One region of the Dehalobacter sp. genome, then DNA from elsewhere that is predicted to be linked to it. Evidence: a T-box and tRNA genes for the amino acid it is inferred to sense, from the RefSeq annotation. Region 1 holds a T-box; the other holds one or more tRNA genes.
The links. A T-box is a leader RNA that pairs with one kind of tRNA and senses whether it is charged. The one in region 1 lies ahead of thrS (threonine--tRNA ligase), so its partner is inferred to be a tRNA-Thr.
Positions count from the first base shown of each region.

Region 2: it has a tRNA-Thr gene. The T-box ahead of thrS (threonine--tRNA ligase) is inferred to sense a tRNA for this amino acid. The anticodon was not compared.

Region 1 covers NZ_JAPDHR010000030.1:29,814-38,973, reverse strand. The annotation lists gene OKX56_RS09435 (cyclase family protein) at 1-314, shown strand, start outside; gene OKX56_RS09430 (ArsR/SmtB family transcription factor) at 351-680, opposite strand; gene OKX56_RS09425 (YkvI family membrane protein) at 796-1,881, opposite strand; gene OKX56_RS09420 (hypothetical protein) at 2,049-2,693, shown strand; gene OKX56_RS09415 (putative sporulation protein YtxC) at 2,815-3,648, shown strand; T-box leader at 3,700-3,942, shown strand; gene thrS (threonine--tRNA ligase) at 4,024-5,949, shown strand; gene OKX56_RS09405 (3'-5' exoribonuclease YhaM family protein) at 6,046-6,948, shown strand; gene OKX56_RS09400 (BMP family lipoprotein) at 6,953-8,011, shown strand; gene infC (translation initiation factor IF-3) at 8,221-8,742, shown strand; gene rpmI (50S ribosomal protein L35) at 8,765-8,965, shown strand; gene rplT (50S ribosomal protein L20) at 8,994-9,160, shown strand, end outside.
Region 2 covers NZ_JAPDHR010000052.1:43,969-53,128, reverse strand. The annotation lists gene OKX56_RS12885 (DEAD/DEAH box helicase) at 1-360, opposite strand, end outside; gene OKX56_RS12880 (MerR family transcriptional regulator) at 1,170-1,769, shown strand; gene OKX56_RS12875 (hypothetical protein) at 1,863-2,249, shown strand; gene OKX56_RS12870 (hypothetical protein) at 2,487-2,930, shown strand; tRNA gene OKX56_RS12865 (tRNA-Thr) at 3,301-3,376, opposite strand; gene OKX56_RS12860 (sigma factor-like helix-turn-helix DNA-binding protein) at 3,652-4,074, opposite strand; gene OKX56_RS12855 (helix-turn-helix transcriptional regulator) at 4,627-4,953, shown strand; cyclic di-GMP riboswitch class I at 5,050-5,138, opposite strand; gene OKX56_RS12850 (hypothetical protein) at 5,420-5,791, opposite strand; gene OKX56_RS12845 (hypothetical protein) at 5,791-6,246, opposite strand; gene OKX56_RS12840 (hypothetical protein) at 6,353-6,781, opposite strand; gene OKX56_RS12835 (DUF4367 domain-containing protein) at 6,870-7,610, opposite strand; gene OKX56_RS12830 (RNA polymerase sigma factor) at 7,603-8,163, opposite strand; gene OKX56_RS12825 (hypothetical protein) at 8,416-8,775, shown strand; gene OKX56_RS12820 (hypothetical protein) at 8,814-8,945, shown strand; gene OKX56_RS12815 (radical SAM protein) at 9,089-9,160, opposite strand, start outside.

The sequences.
Region 1 (9,160 bases):
CCCGGAACTCAGGCTTTTTAAAGGACCCTATGTTTCAACCGGAGTATACTTATCTTTCTTCCGAAGCCGCTGAATACCTTGCAGCAAAAAAGGTACAATTGGTTGGGATCGATTACTTGTCCATTGATGATTCTACGAGCAGCGCTTATTCAAGTCATACCATTCTGCTTTCCGGAAACAGTGCTGTATTAGAAGGACTAGACTTATCGGAAGTTAATGAGGGAGATTACTTTCTTGTTGCACTGCCTTTAAAAATAAAAGACTGCGACGGCAGTCCCGTAAGAGCAGTTTTGATCGAAGGCATCAATCTATAATTTATAACTTAGAACCTATACCCTATAACCAATCAATCAGGGAGAAAGATGTTCGAGTCCCTGGGTCAATATCCGATAAACATGGTCGTCACTCAAAGCATAAACACTTGTCTTGCCAGCCCGGCGCACCTTGACTAATTTGTATTGCCGGAGAATCCTTAGTTGGTGGGAGACGGCAGATTGGCTCATACCTAAAATTTCCGCCAGTTCATTCACATACAGCTCATTATCCAGTAGTGCAAAAAGGATACGTATTCTGGAGAAATCCGCAAATACCTTATAAAAGTCTGCCAGTTCCAGGGATAGTTCTATACCTGGAATATGTTTTTGGGGCTGTTCCGGGGCAGGAGCGTGAAATACCGACATTTTAACGGCCTCCCAAAGAAAAATATAATCAGGACTGTACATATGCACATATATGCATATGTACGTATTTATAATACTAAGTATTGTTGGGGGCTGTCAATACGAACCCCAAAAGTCATTTAAATTTTCCAGGTTTGAATAAACTGCTGAAGCTATCCCTGAACTGCGTAAACAACAGCCCTCCGAGGAAGATCAACCCGGCAAATCCGATCAAAGGATATATGGCAGAGACTGCCGCGGAAAAACCGTACTGGGCAGCGATAATTGCACCGATGGAAGCAAGGGTAGCACCAAGAATCCTTTGCTTGTTATCATAAGCAATCCTGGCTGTAAAGCCGTAGAGAATACTTACGGCAGTTGTATAAATTTCCAAAAGCAAAATTAGCCCGTAAGCATAGCCTACCAGTGGATTCAGTCTGGTAGCGAGAAATACCATGGGAACCTGAAAAGGAAGAATTTCCGGAGACCCGCAGATGATTGCCAGATTAATTGCCAGAATCCCGGCGCCCAACCCAAGACCACCCAGCAGGCCGCCCCAAACAAGACTCTTTTCACTCCGGCCTTCCACACCTAAAGGGGACAGGATAGCTACAGAAAGTACAATATTATAAGAAACATAGAGAATGGCGGCAGTAGACCAATGGGATGCTGTCGGAGATTCTAACGATCCGAGCAGTGCAATTTTGGATGGCGTGATTGGATCGAGGACAATCGAGATTATAGCAACACTGAAGACGGCAAGGAGCAAAAAAGGTACAACCAAACCAATTGCGCGTATGACGTTTCTGACCCCGGAAATGACGGTGAGAAACGAAAGCAGAATAACGGTAATACTGCCTAGAAGTGGGGAAAAGCCAAGCTGCTCTTCAACGACAGCGCCGGATCCTGCAGCCATGACGATCAGGACACCCAAGAAGCTCAAGGTAATAAACCAATCCATCAAAATGCAAAGAGGTTTCCCAAATGTGAATCTGACCAGTTCCAGGTGCGAATCGGCATTTTGTTCTCTGGATATCCGCATGATGAGAATCCCAAAATAACAAAATAAGACAGTACACACGGCGATACCGGCAAAACTTTTTATTCCAAATACAGTAAAGAATTGGAGAACCTCCTGTCCGGTCGCAAACCCTGCTCCGACAATTGTTCCGATGAAGGCGGCAGCAATTGAAACTGTGGAAAACTGTTTTGTATTTTTCATACTTCACCTGCTTTCCCTCTGAACATAGGGTTCCAGGAACAATATCCTTAAAGATTATTATGTTAAATATCTCTGGAAATGAACTTCAACGCATGCAGAATAGGTAATAATGGTGTAGAATAATATAGGCACAAGGGAATTAGTTTGAATGCTTATGGGGGGTAAAAATGTCACCGGAAAAGAAAAAAATATATGCTGTCATCATCATTGCTGTTTTTTGCCTGATTATTGTCACGGGGGTAGGAAATTTCCGAGCCAAACAGCTCGCAGTAGATTTGGCAGGCCAACGGGTCAGCAACACGCTTACTCTGGCCGTGGCTGATTTTGATAACGAAAAACTGCAGGAGCTTATTCAAACGCAGAATCAGCAGAATGCTTATTACGGAGAACTTCGGGCGAAGCTGATGCAGTTAAAGACAGAGCACCAGCTCGAAAATATTTACATGTTGTACAAGGATGAGCAGAATAAGGTATGGTTTTTCGTCGTTGATGCGAGGGCGGAGGATGACCCGGCACATTTGGCTTTGGGACAATTGGAGAACAACGCCTCGTCGGCAGTAGAGAACACGCTGAAGGGCAAAGTTGTCCAGGGAGAGTATCACACGACTTCACTGGGGACATTCGTATCGAGTTACCAGGAAGTGAAGGATGCCGGCGGAAAGACGTATGCTGTTCTGGCAGGGGATATCGATGTTAAGAATGTGACAGAATTCCTGTACTTAACCAGATATGTACAATTCGGGATCATGGCGGTTAGTTTGCTGCTGATTGGCCTTATTGTTTATTTAAGCGGCAGAAAAAATATTAATTAGACAAGAAACAATGTAATCCTAACCAATATAAGAATATATAAGAATAGATAAGAATAAGAAAATTCCTTACCGGAAATATTAGGAAGGATGATGCATATATTTCCAGGGGGGGATTTTTCTTTTGAATGATTATTATTTAGAAGTTGGGACTTCTGATTATAAAGAAGAGCTTTCTCAAGCAGTATACGATTTGTACCATAAAGACGGGCTGCCGATTGAAATATCTGAAGTCTGCCATGAGCCAAACTATCTGGTCAGCTTCATTTATGCCAATTTGAAGGGGAAAAATGTCCGGAATGAGCTTACCGTCAAAATCGTTCAGTACTATATTGCCCATGCACTGGGTAGCGTTGTTCTTCAGGGATGGGAAGAACGTTATATCAGAAAAAAATTAAAAGATGACTTCAACATGTTCGGGAGCGAAATCGACGAGGCTTATCCAAAGGTTGCCGGATATCTGAATGACCAGGCAGAGACTGGTTTTCTTCGGCTTAGAAACAGAATCCTGGTAAAGTCCATTCTGGAATTTTTGAATGACCATCAAAAAATTGATCTGGAAGGATTTATGAATTTCAGATCGGGCCAATATAAGAGAGAATTAAAGAAACAGATTGCACGTGCTGTAAATGTTTATGCCCTTCAGCAGGAGCATGAAAGCTTTGTACGACTCCTGAAAAGATTTTTTGAATCCCAGCGGGATAACAAAAATACGATGCATATGGTCATTAATCACAAAGATGAAGTGGCATTTTACGATGACAACCATTCTGTTCTGATAAATTCCAGTGCTGAAAGCGAAGATCACCCCATCAGTGTTTTGCTGAAACGCTCTCCGAATCGCCTGATTGTTCATGTTGCAGCAGAAAAACAGTCCGGAATTGCCCGGATCGTTCAGGAAGTTTTTGGTGATAAGATGACCTATTGCCGGGGATGCAGCCTGTGTAAAGACAACTGATTGACAACATACTTTAAGTGGTATAATCTAAGACTATATAAAAGGAATAATGAAGGCACGATGAAGAGGACAGTATCCTAATCGTTCGCATTTAGAGAGAAATGCCCTGGGCTGTGAGCATTTTTGCGATATTTGGGAAAAGACCGCCTCCGAGTTCCTCGCCGAACATGATATGCGTAGGCTGGACGTTTATCCGCGTTAAGGATGCCAAGGAAAATTAGCTGCCGGTATAGCAGGCGGTCGTATTTTTGAATTTGGGTGGAACCACGGGTTTCTATCGCTCTCGTCCCATAAGAAGGACGGGAGCTTTTTAGTATTAATACCAAAGAAGTTTGAATGGATAAATCATGAATAAAAACAAGGAGTGATAGGATCATGTTAAATGTAACCTTAAAGGATGGTTCGGTTCGTCAAGTGGAGCAGGGTTCAACTGTTCTGGAATTGGCTGCTTCTATTTCTCAGGGTCTGGCCAGGGTCGCGGTTGCAGGCAAGGTGGACGGGGAGGTCAAAGACCTCTCGTTTCCGATAGAAGATGACGCAAACGTAGAAGTACTTACGCTTGACAGTGAAGAGGGACTGGAAGTAATGCGCCATTCAGCTTCTCACCTTTTAGCTCAGGCTGTGAAGAATCTTTTCCCGGGAACCATTCTGGGTATCGGTCCCGCGATTGCGAATGGTTTTTACTATGACTTTGACTCTGAATACACTTTTACCCCCGAGGATTTAGGCAAGATTGAAGAGGAGATGCGCAAACTGGCGAAGAATGATTATAAGTTTGAACGCCGTGAGGTTGCGCGCGAAGAAGCGATTGACTATTTCCAAAATAAAGGGGAAAAATATAAAGTCCAATTGATCAACGATCTCCCCGAAGATGCTAGAATATCCATGTACACGCAGGGGAATTTTACAGACCTCTGTGCCGGACCGCATGTTCCTGGAACAAAGGTATTGAAGGCCTTCAAATTGCAGAGCCTGGCTGGTGCATACTGGCGCGGCAGTGAGAAAAACAAAATGCTTCAGAGAATCTACGGTTTAGCTTTTGCCAAGACCTCTGATCTTGATGATTATTTATTTAAGCTTGAAGAAGCCAAAAGGCGTGACCACCGGAAGCTTGGGATGGAGCTTGACCTTTTCAGTCTGCACGATGAAGGTCCCGGCTTCCCGTTCTTTCATCCGAAGGGTATGGTTTTAAGGAATACGCTGGAAGATTTCTGGCGCAGAGAGCACCAGAAAAGAGGCTATGTCGAGATCAGAACGCCTATCATTTTGAATACAGCTCTCTGGCAGCAGTCCGGGCACTGGGATCATTATAAGGAAAACATGTATTTTACGAAAATAGACAATGAGGACTATGCCGTTAAACCGATGAACTGTCCGGGTGGTATGATTATGTACAAGACAAAACTGCGCAGCTACCGGGATCTGCCGATCCGCTGCGGAGAACTAGGTCTGGTGCACAGGCATGAACTATCGGGTGCCCTTCATGGTTTGTTGAGAGTAAGAAACTTTACACAGGATGATGCCCATATTTTTATGCTGCCTTCCCAGATCAAAGATGAGATCATCGGCGTTATTAATTTAGTTGATTACTTTTATAAAATATTTGGTTTTGCGTACCATGTTGAGCTTTCCACCCGTCCGGAGGATTCCATGGGTTCGGATCAGGATTGGGAAATGGCGACAAATGCGCTGAAGGAAGCGCTGGAAGCTAAAGGGATGGATTACAAAATTAATCCTGGTGATGGAGCCTTCTACGGACCGAAAATTGATTTTCACCTGAAGGATTGTCTCGACAGAACCTGGCAGTGCGGAACCATCCAGCTGGATTTCCAGATGCCTGAGCGATTTGACCTGACCTACATTGGGGAAGACGGGGATAAACACCGTCCTGTCATGATTCACAGGGTCGTTTACGGCAGCATTGAGCGTTTCATTGCACTTCTGACCGAGCAGTACGCCGGTGCTTTCCCGGTTTGGCTTTCGCCTGAGCAGGTGCGCATTCTGCCGATCAGTGACAAGCACAGCGCCTATGCTGAGAAAGTTAAGGGACTGCTTATGGACCGGGATATCCGCGCCGCGCTTGATGAACGCCGGGAGAAAATCAACTATAAGATTAGGGAAGTACAGACCGATAAAATACCTTTTGCTTTGGTCGTCGGAGATAAGGAAGCCGAAGAGGGTACGGTATCCGTCCGCCGTTATGGAGAGCAGAAGACCAGCGTCATGGAATTGGAAGACCTTATTTCCTTGATTCTGGACGAAATAAGCACCAAAAAAATTCCTGCAGGCAATCAGGCCTAAATCGGATTGACCAGCGGAAAACAATACAAATTCCGGAGAGTGGTGGGTAACTTGACTGAGAAAAAGAATTGGAATGAGTTGAAGTCAGGAGAATCTTTGGTCGCATTTTTCCTGATTCGCAGGGTTGAAACGAAGACTACGGCTGGCGGAAACCGGTATCTTGATATCGTCTTAGGTGACGCCGGCGGGGAAATAACCGCAAGGATGTGGGACTGCAAGCAGGAAGATGAAACACTATATCAAAGCAATATGCTTGTAAAGATCAAAGGCAGTATTGCGGAATGGCAGGGCAAGAGACAAGTTAAGATCGATAAAATCCGTGCAGTTGTTGAGGACGATCAAGTTGACATTAATGCGTTTATACCTGTTGCACCGTATAGTCCGGAAGCAATGTACGCTGAGCTTCTGCAATACCTCTCCGGGATGGAGAATGTCAAACTAAGAGAAACAGTCCAGCTTCTCCTGACAGAAGCCGGAGAGAAACTGCTGATTCATCCGGCTGCTGTGCAGAATCATCATGCCTTAAGGTCGGGACTGCTGTATCATACGCTGACAATGCTTAAAGCTGGAGAAAAACTAGCGGATGTCTATACTTTCCTGGATAAAGATCTTCTTTATGCCGGGATCATGCTGCACGATGTTGCCAAGCTTGATGAAATTGATGCCAATGCCCTTGGGATCGCTACGGAATATACAGTTGAGGGGCAGCTGCTAGGCCATATTGTTCAAGGAATCAAGAAAATTGAAAAGGCTGCAGGCAAGGCGGGTCTCGATGAGGAGACCAGTCTCCTTCTTCAGCATATGCTGCTTTCGCACCATTATGAGCCGGAATATGGCAGTCCCAAGAGACCGATGTTTCCAGAGGCAGAAATCCTTCATTATCTGGATATCATTGATGCCAGGATGTTTGATATGCAAAAAGCCCTGAATGAAACCGAGCCTGGGAATTTTTCCGATAAACTTTGGACACTGAACAACAGAAGGCTATACAAGAGGTGAAAAAATGTTAAAAAGAAATGCAGTGAAAATATGGGGAAAAATGCTTTGTTTGCTTGTTATAGCCTTACTGTTACTGACTGGCTGCGGGATTCTGGGCGGAGGCGGTCAGGACGCACCTTCGGATGACTCGGGAAACTACGCGATCAAGGTCGGCCTGATAACCGGCCAGGACGGAATAGAGGATATTTATTCTGAAAAGGCCTGGGAAGGACTGCAAAAGGCACAACAGGAACTAAACGCCGGGATCGGCTATGCTAAGGTCAAAAATGATAAAGACTATCCGTCAGGACTTGCCGAGCTTAAATCCCAGAACTGTCAGGTCATATTCACCATAGGTCCTGCTGCCGTTCCGGCAGCTCTGGAAGCGGCAGAAAAAAACCCTAAAATTACCTATGTCTGTCTGGACAGCACCATCGAGGGAACCATTCCTGACAATGTTCTGGCCGTGTCGTATAGAGTAGAGGAAGCGGCTTTTCTGGCAGGGTATCTGGCGGCAAAAAGGACGGAAACAAATGTCGTTGGTTTTATCTCAGGGGACAATAAAGAAGCAGCACAGCCTTACTTTTATGGTTTCAAGAGCGGAGTACGGTTCGTCAATCCCAACTGTGAGCTTTTAAAAGGAAATGCCGCCACTTTCACCAATAAGACCAGGGTCGAAGAGATGGCGGAAGCGATGGTCAATTCTGATGCCGATGTTATTTTTCATAACGCAGGTCTGGCAGGAAAAGCAATGATTGAAGTCATGGAGGAAAAAGGCAAGTATGCCATAGGTGCTGACATTGATCAAAATAGTCTGGCACCTGAGACTGTCCTTACTTCAGTCATCAAAGAAAACGGCGAGGTCGCTTACAGCATCATCAAACAAATTGAAGAGAAAACCTTGGCGTCCGGTAAAAATGTATCGTATGGCTTAGCGGAGAATGCCGTCGGTTTGGCAGAGACAACTGAATCTATGGTTTCGGAAGAAACCTATACCAAAATAAATGAATATAAACAAAAAATGATTGACGGAAAGATCACGGTTCCAGCCAATGAAAATGAAACATTTAAAATCACATATTAGATGATTGACATTGAACGCTATACTATGTATAATACTTATGCCAAGTAGAAGCCATCCGCTTCTCACCTCATGACATAATGCCGATGAGGTCCTAGTGAGTTTTCCAGTATGGTTATGCTCATTTTGTATGATGAAGACGGGTGGAATACCGTCTTTATTTTTTTATACTCTTTGGCTCGTTGTAAGCAAAAAATTGGAGGTGATTCGCTATTAACAAAGATTTACGGATTAATGAAGAAATCCGGGCTCGGGAAGTTCGATTAGTAGGCGAAGAAGGAGAACAACTCGGGATCATTCCTATTAAAGAAGCCTTGAGCGTCGCTGCTGAAAAAGCGCTTGATCTAGTGGAGATTGCTCCTGCTGCCAAACCACCGGTTTGTAAGGTGATGGATTATGGGAAATATAAATATGAACAGGCGAAGCGTGATAAAGAAGCCCGTAAGAAGCAGAAGGTTGTTGAAATTAAAGAAGTCAAGCTCCGCCCGAATATTGAAGACCATGATTTTATGACCAAAGCTCGCAATGCCCAGCGCTTTTTAGGCGATGGCGATAAAGTTAAAGTTACCATCATGTTTCGAGGACGGGAGATAACACACCCAGACCATGGTAAAGTATTGTGTTTACGAATGGCTGAATTTCTTAGTGAAGAAGCTCTTGTCGAGCGTGAACCCAAAGTCGAAGGCCGTAATATGGTTATGATTTTAGCTCCTACCGCACACAAACACGATTAATATGAAAAGGGGGTTGTCATAAATGCCTAAAATGAAAACACACCGCGGAGCTGCCAAACGTTTTAAGAAAACTGCTACCGGTAAAATTGTTTGTTATCATGCCTATAAAAGCCATATCTTGGAGAAGAAATCACCAAAGCGTAAACGGAATCTTCGCAAAGCTACAACGATGCATAGTACTGATGCGAAGCGTATTGCTCGTTTGATCGCTTATGTAAAATAAGAATATCACTTAAAGGAGGTCTTTAAAAATGGCCCGTGTAAAAAGAGGCGTCAGAGCACATGAACGCCATAAAAAAATATTAAAATTAGCCAGAGGATATAGAGGACGTAAGAGCAAACTTTTCAGAATGGCCAAACAGCAAGTCGTTAAATCGATGGCGTATGCTTATGTTCACCGCAAACAGAGAAGACGCGA
Region 2 (9,160 bases), on a different contig from region 1:
TTCAAGAACCTGTTCAGGAGTGGAAAATCTATTATTGAGAAGACCAAGGTCATCCCATTTTAATCGGGTATCTACCCCAAGATCATGAAGTCTTCTTAGTTCGGGGGCTAAAAGCACTAACCGTTCATCATTAGTCTCTATCCGCCGTGATCCTTTAAGTCGCATCATTATTTCATCGAAGGGGAATGCTAAGCCTGTTCTTATAATGTAGTAATTGCCGTTATCAGATGCCTCAGCAAATGCACTTATTCGCAGCCCTCGAAACGCCTGCTGAAACAAGACATTTTTACCGATAGCCACTTTTTTTAGTGGGCTTTTCGGTATTGTGATATCCCCTTGCCAATCAGGAAACAATCTCATTACAAATCACCCCCGAAACAAAATAAATTACCTCGCAGGGAAGTAATTTAAGTAGTTCAAGATTATAATCCCATCGAATTCGAAGAGTTTTAATCGTTTGAAGGTTCTGCTATATTGGATTTATTATAACAAAAATTTCCTTTTTTCTCAATTCGTATTCTATCAGGCAATCTCTTCTGCAAGTTCCTTTGCTTTGGCTATCAGCGCATCATCAATCTCGACATCCTTCGCCATCGCCATGACCATCGGTAGCCCGAAAGTCGCTTGTACGGTTCGGGAAGGGGCGGGTTACTTTGTTAATCCGCCTATTTCATTCAGCAACACACCAATACCGTCAATCTTTTTTAATAGCTATACATTTTCCGATATATTTTCATTCGGAACTTTGTCAGCCTGAGTGCTTTAAAGGACTGCTCTATAAAGTCTCCGACCTTATCAAACAGGAATTTGTCTCCGTCGAAAAAGCTGAAGGTCACATATTGTACGCCATCAATAATTGTACAATTATCTCTGAAACCTCCTTTGAATAAAACATAATCTTCTTCTCTTTCAAACCCCGTCCATGACCCCGCTTTGGACTTTCTTTTTCTGCGATAAATACGGTCTTTTCTCCGTGTACGACCTCGAAGCCTACCCCAAGGGGCAAATTCCAACCCCGCTATAAAATGCCCTCAGACCCGCATTGAGGGGCGATGTTAGCCGCACACTAAGCTGGATAATTGATTTAAAAAATCCATTGACAACTTTAACTATGTATGTTTAACTTTAAATGTATCACAATTACGGTGAGTAAAAGGAGGTGAGTTATTATGGCTGACAACGCAAGTACAAAAAAAGAATCAAATCAACATGATGCGATCTTCAATCAAATCCCTGACAAGGTTAAGTACTCATCGGTCGAGAAATTCTTCCGAAATGCTCCTGAACCATTTAATAATGTAGAGATAACGAGGCGAATATTTACATCGTATATTCAAAATGGAATTCTGCCTGAAACTGAAAAAGCGAATCGCCTGAATGACAAGTTTACTCTATATACAAAGGATCAGATTGTATATTTTTATTTAGCACAGCAACTTAAATCATTGACTAAACTAGAAAATATAAGTAAATTGTTTTCGGCTTTGAGAAATGATGAAATCGGCCTCAGTGCCCAAGATGTATATGAGCTATTTAATCTCGGAAATGAGTTTTATGCTGAGATTGAAGTAACTTTGGTTAAAACGATTAAAGAATTACTAATTTCAAATATAACAGAAGATGGTAATAGTGTTGAAGATTTAGAAAATGAATTTGAAGAAAGCAAGGAAATTCTGATGCCTCTTCTCTGGCTAGTTATGGCGAAATGTTGTATTGATGGCTTCAACGAGCATGTGAAAAACTTTGATAAGAGGGGTATAGATAAGTAAGTTAAAATTTCTAAGCCAAGAGAAAGGCGGATGAAGATAATATAAGTGAATCTGTTAGCTATGAAAAATATGGTGGAGGAGGACATATCAATTATGTCTGCAGAAGAAAAAAAGAAATTCAATTTTCTAATTGGTTCAGATACAATAATATCTTTAGCCACTTCAGCTATGATCCCGTATGCCATTTTTGAGTTTGCGGTAAAAATGTCAAGCTATAAAGGAGGCCCAGCAATTTCACACGCTCTGAAAGCTTTCGGACCTGGAGGAGTAAAAGGTGGTATCGCTACACTTTTACTTAGTGCAGTAACGACATATGCTGGCACACAAATGATACTACCACTTATTTGTGAGAAAGTTATAGAAGCAGATTACGCTAAAGGTGAGAAAACAAAAGAAGATCTTATTGATCATATCAATCACCTTCCAATTTCCAACCCGTTGCGGGATTTACTTATAGAAAAAATTAAAAAACTTTCGTAGCCCATTTGTATCTTACAGAATATTGGGAAGGACTGATTATAGTTATGGGTGAAAGATTTCCCGACGTTGATTGGTGGTGCGATCGCTGCAACGCATACCTAAATGGTCAATCAGGATTCGATGATCATAAATACATTTGGCAGTGTACAGAATGTGGGCACAAAAATAGCATTTCAAATGCTAACATATATGAGTCTGAACATGACTACCGAAATCAAAAATAGGAGAATAAGGAAAATGAAAAAAGCGGCAATCACTGTCCTTTGTGTGGCGTTGCTCTTAGCTCTAATAGCTGGGTGTGGTTCTGAACCGACAAGCTCGATCAACAATGGCAACACCTCAAAACAAATACCTAACTTGGCAGGTGAATGGAAACAAACAAATAGTAAATCCAAGGACTCTTATCAAGCCGCATCAATAAACGGTAATATTATTGAAATATACTGGATAAGTAATAATGGCGACACAAAATCTCTTTATTGGGCTGGTTCTTTTGTCGCTCCTACAACTGCGGATGAACCTTATAAGTGGGATTCGGAAAATGACCACAGTAAAACTAATAATGCTATGCTGGCATCTTCTGCTGGTACTAAAACTATTACATATCAAAACGGAATACTAAGTTACGAGGCTTCAGCTCTGGGGACTACTACAACGGTTAAACTTGAGAAACAAAAATAACGACAATTAAAAAAGTTCTAGACTGCTTTATCAATATCGTTAAGTTACTGCTTATCGCTCGATTTCATAGCCGCAAGAAAGGCTTTCCGCGCCCATTCTGGCCGTAAAGCAGTTTGTTGGAGTTTCTCCCAAACCCCCAACCGTCCGCTTGTACTCCCGATTTTAAGCCGGCTTTCGCCGTCTGCTGTGTACCGGTAAGAAGGCTGGTTGTGTGCTTTGTGCGGTTGGAGAACCCGCATTATTATAGCAAAGGAGGATACTTTTTTCTGGGTATATCTAAAAACTTTTTGGAACCACGCGTCGAAAGCGTGGTTTTCTAGACAATATAAAATCCTTAGAACCACTACGATTCTAAGGATTTTATATTGAATGGAGTTGGCAAGGTGACTTGAATACCCGACCTGCTGATTACGAATCAGCTGCTCTACCAACTGAGCTATGCCAGCATATTTGAGGACGGGACTGCCGTCCTTTTATTATGATAACTTCTTACTTCCTTATAAACAATCACCGACCTGCTTATTAAGAGTATCTTTAAGTACATTTCAACTGAAACTGTCGAATCCTGAAATGCAGGAATATAAAAGCATTCAGATTAGACCTTACTTTTAAAGAACCTGTGGAAAGTATCAGATAAGACTCGCATTCAATTATTAATGATCAATTTATGGGGGTTAGAACAAGTCCCTCTATCAACAGATTTTCAGCTGTTTGTTTCTCCTTATAAATTGTTCTTTAAGAATTTCTCAATATTTTTCAGCGCCTGGTTTATCGAATGGGATACTCTGCTTTTGCCAACCCTTTCTATCCAAGCAATTTGCGCTATGCTCATATCCAGGAAGAAATGAGCATAAAGACGTTTTGCCTGCTTTTCCGGTAAGCTGTTTATAGCGGCATACAACTCCTGATTGCTCATTTTTCTTTCATAGATTTCCTCCGGAGATAAAACGAGCAGAATAACATCCTTTTCAATACCATCGTCAGCATCAAGAGAATAATACGCCTTATGCACACGCCTACGTTCATGGTCTGCATGGTCTTTTCGGTTAAACTGTTTAAGCTGATCAGCAACCTCCTCAGTCACTTCAACAAAAAAATCAGGTATATCAACCGGGTAGTAATCCCGTAAATTGATCCTTTTCATATAAACCTCCGTTTCGGTTTTTTCAAGGTAGAAAACCAAAACAGAGGGAGGTGCGCGGTAGTCGACAAAAATCTCTCTTTTACAGCAAAAAACGCCCAGTTGGATACAGTCCAAATTAGCGTTTGCGAATTTTAAGCTCTTATTTTTAGGTTCTGACAGTTCTACAAACCGGTCAGACTTGCCCCTTGCGCAGAAAAAGCTTTTTTTAACAATTCAGTATTGATGATCGGGCAAACATAAATAGAGATGTCTGCTTCATCACGCCAAGCCGCTGATCATAAATAGCGGCTTCCTTTTTCGGTATGCTCTTTTTCGCATAAAAAATCCCCCCTGAACGTGAATCCGGAGAGGCGTCGGTAATTAAGCATGAAAACATCCCCGCCAAACTCAACGTTTTTTTTATTGGCGGGTTCGCCTAATATATTTAATTGTTGCGCAATCCAGTAATATGGTTTTTAACAAAATGTGTTCTATTAGTTCCTAAATATATAGCTGCAATATCTCGTTCCCCTGTCCAAATAGGAACTGTAAACTGATATTGGAGGTGAACTAATGGATCACAATGATTTTGACAGACTGGGCGGCATTATAAAAGCTGCCCGCAAAGCGAAAAGACTTACACGGGAGCAGTTATCGGAACGGATACACATAACGCCACGTTACCTAATGTCTATAGAGAATGAGAACCAAAAACCCAGCTATTCAATTCTTTTTCAACTCATTCGGGAATTAGAGATATCCGCGGATATGATCTTTTTCCCTGAAAATAAATGTGCACATACTGAAAAAGAACAGTTGATCCGGCTGCTCGGTTTGTGTGATGAGCGTGACCTTAAGATTTTGACAGCTACGCTAAAAGCATTGTTGGAAACAAAATAAGCATACAAAAACAATTAACTGTTTTTGTATGCAAAAGTCTTTGCGAGATCTAGACACAAAAAAACAGCCGCATAAAAGGGCTGAGCAATACGCCTTTACGGCAACCCGGCTGTCATAGCACCAATTAATGCCTTAGACCCGCGGCTTTGCGTCCCTGCCTTTTGACAGGTTTGCCCTTATCGTATGATTATATAATAATCCAAATGTAGTACGAAAACGTCGTACTATTCAAAACCCATTCTGTAATTTTATTCAACTTCCATCTTTTATAATGGGAAGCAAATTACAAGCAGGAATTAAATACTTTTTTTGATTATAGGCAAAAAGAGAGCTGCTGAGAGGCACCTCCGTTAATTGGTTGTGCCTTTCAGCCTTTTATTATTTAGAATTTTTTACTTTTACCAGTACTTCATTGCATAGGAAGCCTTAACTATTTTCATACCACCATCCGGATATACAAAATTACCTATATTTCAGCGTAAGAAATCGAGTCACGTGATCCCAATGTGATACCATTATCAGTTGCCGTATGCCAACCATCCAAATCCCAATCTTGCAACCCAGCAGGATTAGAATAAAATACGGGGGTTTGTGAATAAGTACTATTAAAGCTTCCACTAATATTATATTGAACATAGTTCCCATCCATATATAACCAACCTTTTTGTTGTATACTATCAACTACTGAATCAATACCTGTAACGACATAACTCTGTATTTGAGAATCAGTATGATAGAAGACACCATAGCAATAAGAAAAACTTGCAGCATAGGCAACTGATGAACATAATAATATAAAGGATAGTGTTAGAGTAACAAATAAACCTTTTCTTCTCATTATTCTACCTCCTTAGTTACATGATCAATTTTCACTGGTTCTTCTTTTGATATATCAAATTTCGTTAGAGAGATGGTTCCATCAGCATGCATAATTGCTACTGAAACTACACTATTTCCTTCGATAAAATATACTGGAACCTTATCACCTGGTATGAATATCTTATCTTCTGTCAATATCGTAAGGGCAGATACTAGTTTTTCCCCTAAATCGGCACTCACAGTCGAACTTTTTTCATTAAATACATCGCTATTAAGAACAATCTTTACATTTTTTGTATTAATATCAAAGCTTTTTATAGCCAAGTTTTTCACATTTGTCTCTGCTTCAAGATATTTGTTGCTTTTTTGGGGTAACTCACCAGAAATAGCATTACTACTAAATGCGACCAGTACTGCAGCGGATAAGACTAATACACTCCCTAATACAATAAAGAAATTTCTCTTTTTATTCATCTTTTAACCACCTTTCGTTTTCAATTAAATATTAAAGAGTATTCTCCTTTTCTGTGATCAGGAAATTTTGGCCTGATTAAGGAATAAAATTTAACAAAGAAAAACCTTAATACCAATAACTCGGTCCGGTGTAAGAAGTTTGCTCCATCAAAACATCATTTTGATAAACTAGACCGGTTGAGACTAAACGGTAGTAATATCCGCTCATTACGGCCCAATTTTGATACATAGACCCGCTGCTGCTGTAGGAAGTGCTTGTCCAGCTTTTGATTGTCTGCCAGCTTCCATTGTTGTATTGCTGGATACTGGCATTAATAACCACTTTGTCAATATTACTACGGGCATAAAGCCTTGTCTCGAATTCAAATATCCCGCTGCCAGTTATGTCCGAAGCATTTACGAATGAAGTAATATTTACCCATAACGGTCCCATTTCTAAACCATTTTCAGAGTTTGTCTCCAGAGCAAATACCTGTACAGGCGCTGTACAAAGAAGCATGATCACCAGGACGAGCAGAAAAACCCTTTTCCTCATAAAAATCACCTCCCTTCATTTATCCTTTCATCCAAATAAACGAAAATGGGAGGTGTTTTGTTACACTTCATTTGGAAAAATGTTGAATTTATTTTTTCTTCATACTTTCTGCCATTTTTAGCATTTCCGTCTTATCCGCATCCCCTATTAGGGAAAATAAATACTCTTCTTTCCAAACGATACTGATCAGTCCTTGTTTTTCGGATAAAAGTGCTTCATTATTTTGAACCGTAATATTTTGGACCGCAGCTCCTTCCGTATCAATTCGCAGGTCTGTATTGAGATTTAAATACTGTGTGAATACGATGCTTTGGCCTTGTCCGCTTTTATAGCTGATAATCTTCATCATCTTGCTTTCTTCCGAATTATCAATCCTAAAACCGGGAGGAATATAATTGGGAACATATCCGTTCCAATCCTGCGGTATGTCGATAAGCATTTTTGTGTTATCTTCGTCTGTTGTCCGAATGCTGGTGAACTGATTCTGCATATCATAGATAATATTTATTGCTTTAACCCGCAGAGCCTCAACACTGGCTACGATTATAGTAAAGCTGCCTATTAAAACCAGCAGAAAAATTGCTGCTTTAGGCAAATATTTTATTGTCTTTTTTCTGATGTCTTTTAAGGTTCCTTTTCTGTCATGGCGGGCTATCATTTTCTTCATTTTCTTGTCAAATTCGGGTGGAAGGGTAAATTCACGGGATGAATCCTCCCCAACCGGATTTTCATCTAATATATTATCGACGTGGCAGGCAGCAGCATATTCAAAAAGAGCTTCCATCATTTTTTCTTTTGCATGCACTTCTGCAGGTTTATGCTCACTCATGGTTCGCCGCCTCCTGTTCCTGCAGTAATAGCTTAATCAGGTTCTTTCTAGCCCGACTAAGCCTGGTCCGGGTATTCTCCGGAGTAATGTTTAACATCTGCGAGATTTCCTCATCTTTATAATTATAAAAATATTTCAGAGAAAGGATGTCCGCATAAGAAGGATTCAGTTCCTTCATCTTTTTTGCCAGTTTAGCAAAAGTCTCAGCACTCACAAGGATCTCTTCTACACTTGGTCCCTGTTCTGATAAAGTTTCTTCAATCTCTTCATAAGAAACGCCTGTCTGCTTTTCCCTCAGCCGGTAGATATCGATGGAAACATTTCTAACAATAATAACGAATAATGCCCTTGTTTTGTTACAGTCAATTTTAATAATTTTATCAAAATTCTTAGAGATATTAATAAATGCTTCCTGAACAGCATCCTGGGCCAGATGCTGATCTTTCAGGATTCTATAGGCTATCTTGTACATTAATGAAGCATGTTCATTATATAAAGCTTCCAACCGGCTTCGGTGTTCTTTATTTTCAAACACAGCAAGAATAAACAGCATATCTTTTCTCTTCTTTCAAATGGGATTCTAGTTCTCTTGCAATTATTTTTTAATAACCTCTTGCTTAAGACAATATTTTCTAATTATTGATAATTATAACATACAAAATGCAATTAAGTTGCCCCGTCGATTTAACGTCTAGTAACCTCCAAAGATATTGTAATATAAAAATAGTTAATTGTAATACAATTTACAATATCATATTGACTAAATATCATTTTGTTGGTATTATTTTCCTCGGGAGGAATAAATATGAGCAGTATAAATGAAGAATTTCTTGATCGTTCAGTACATAGTGTTAGAATCAATGATCACCTGATTGAGTGTGCTAAGAAAACAGGCATTCCAATTAGCAATATAATCGAGGCTGGATTAACTCATTTTGTTACTCTTAGTGATGAAGAAAGGATCAAATATCTCGTTGAAAATGACCCGGATAAAGTTGATCCAAGCCAAATTCAGGAGCCTCATTATAATTATGCTGAAAAGGCCATAGAAAAGGCCAAGGAAAGTTTAGGCACAAAATCCACTAGCAAAACAAGTAATAAATTCCTTATTGCTGTAGGATTAGTTTTACTTTTATCCATGTTCATAAAGAAACCAGAAAGTTAATTTTAAGGGTGGGGAAAACAGACTGGAGGTGAAATAAAATGGACAATATAGGTATCGCATTAGGAGGCGGTAAAGCTTTTGGCGTTTCTATGTTTACCGTTATATTTGTTGCGTTAGTAATCTTTTCAGCGGGAATATTCTATTCAAAGAAAAAAGAGCAGATTATATAAAAAAAGTACCAAGGTAAAACCCTGGTACGGAAAAAAATTGCTTATCTATATTATAATCAATTGATTCACTGCTTCAACAATTTTTATTAGTCCCCCCCTTTTATATTTTTCAACCTTTAGCAAGAAGTAATTCTACAATTTCCTTAAGAAAAGTTTCTGCTATTGCATGCAGATAACTTTCCCCTGACACTATACCCCAAACAACCGCCGATACA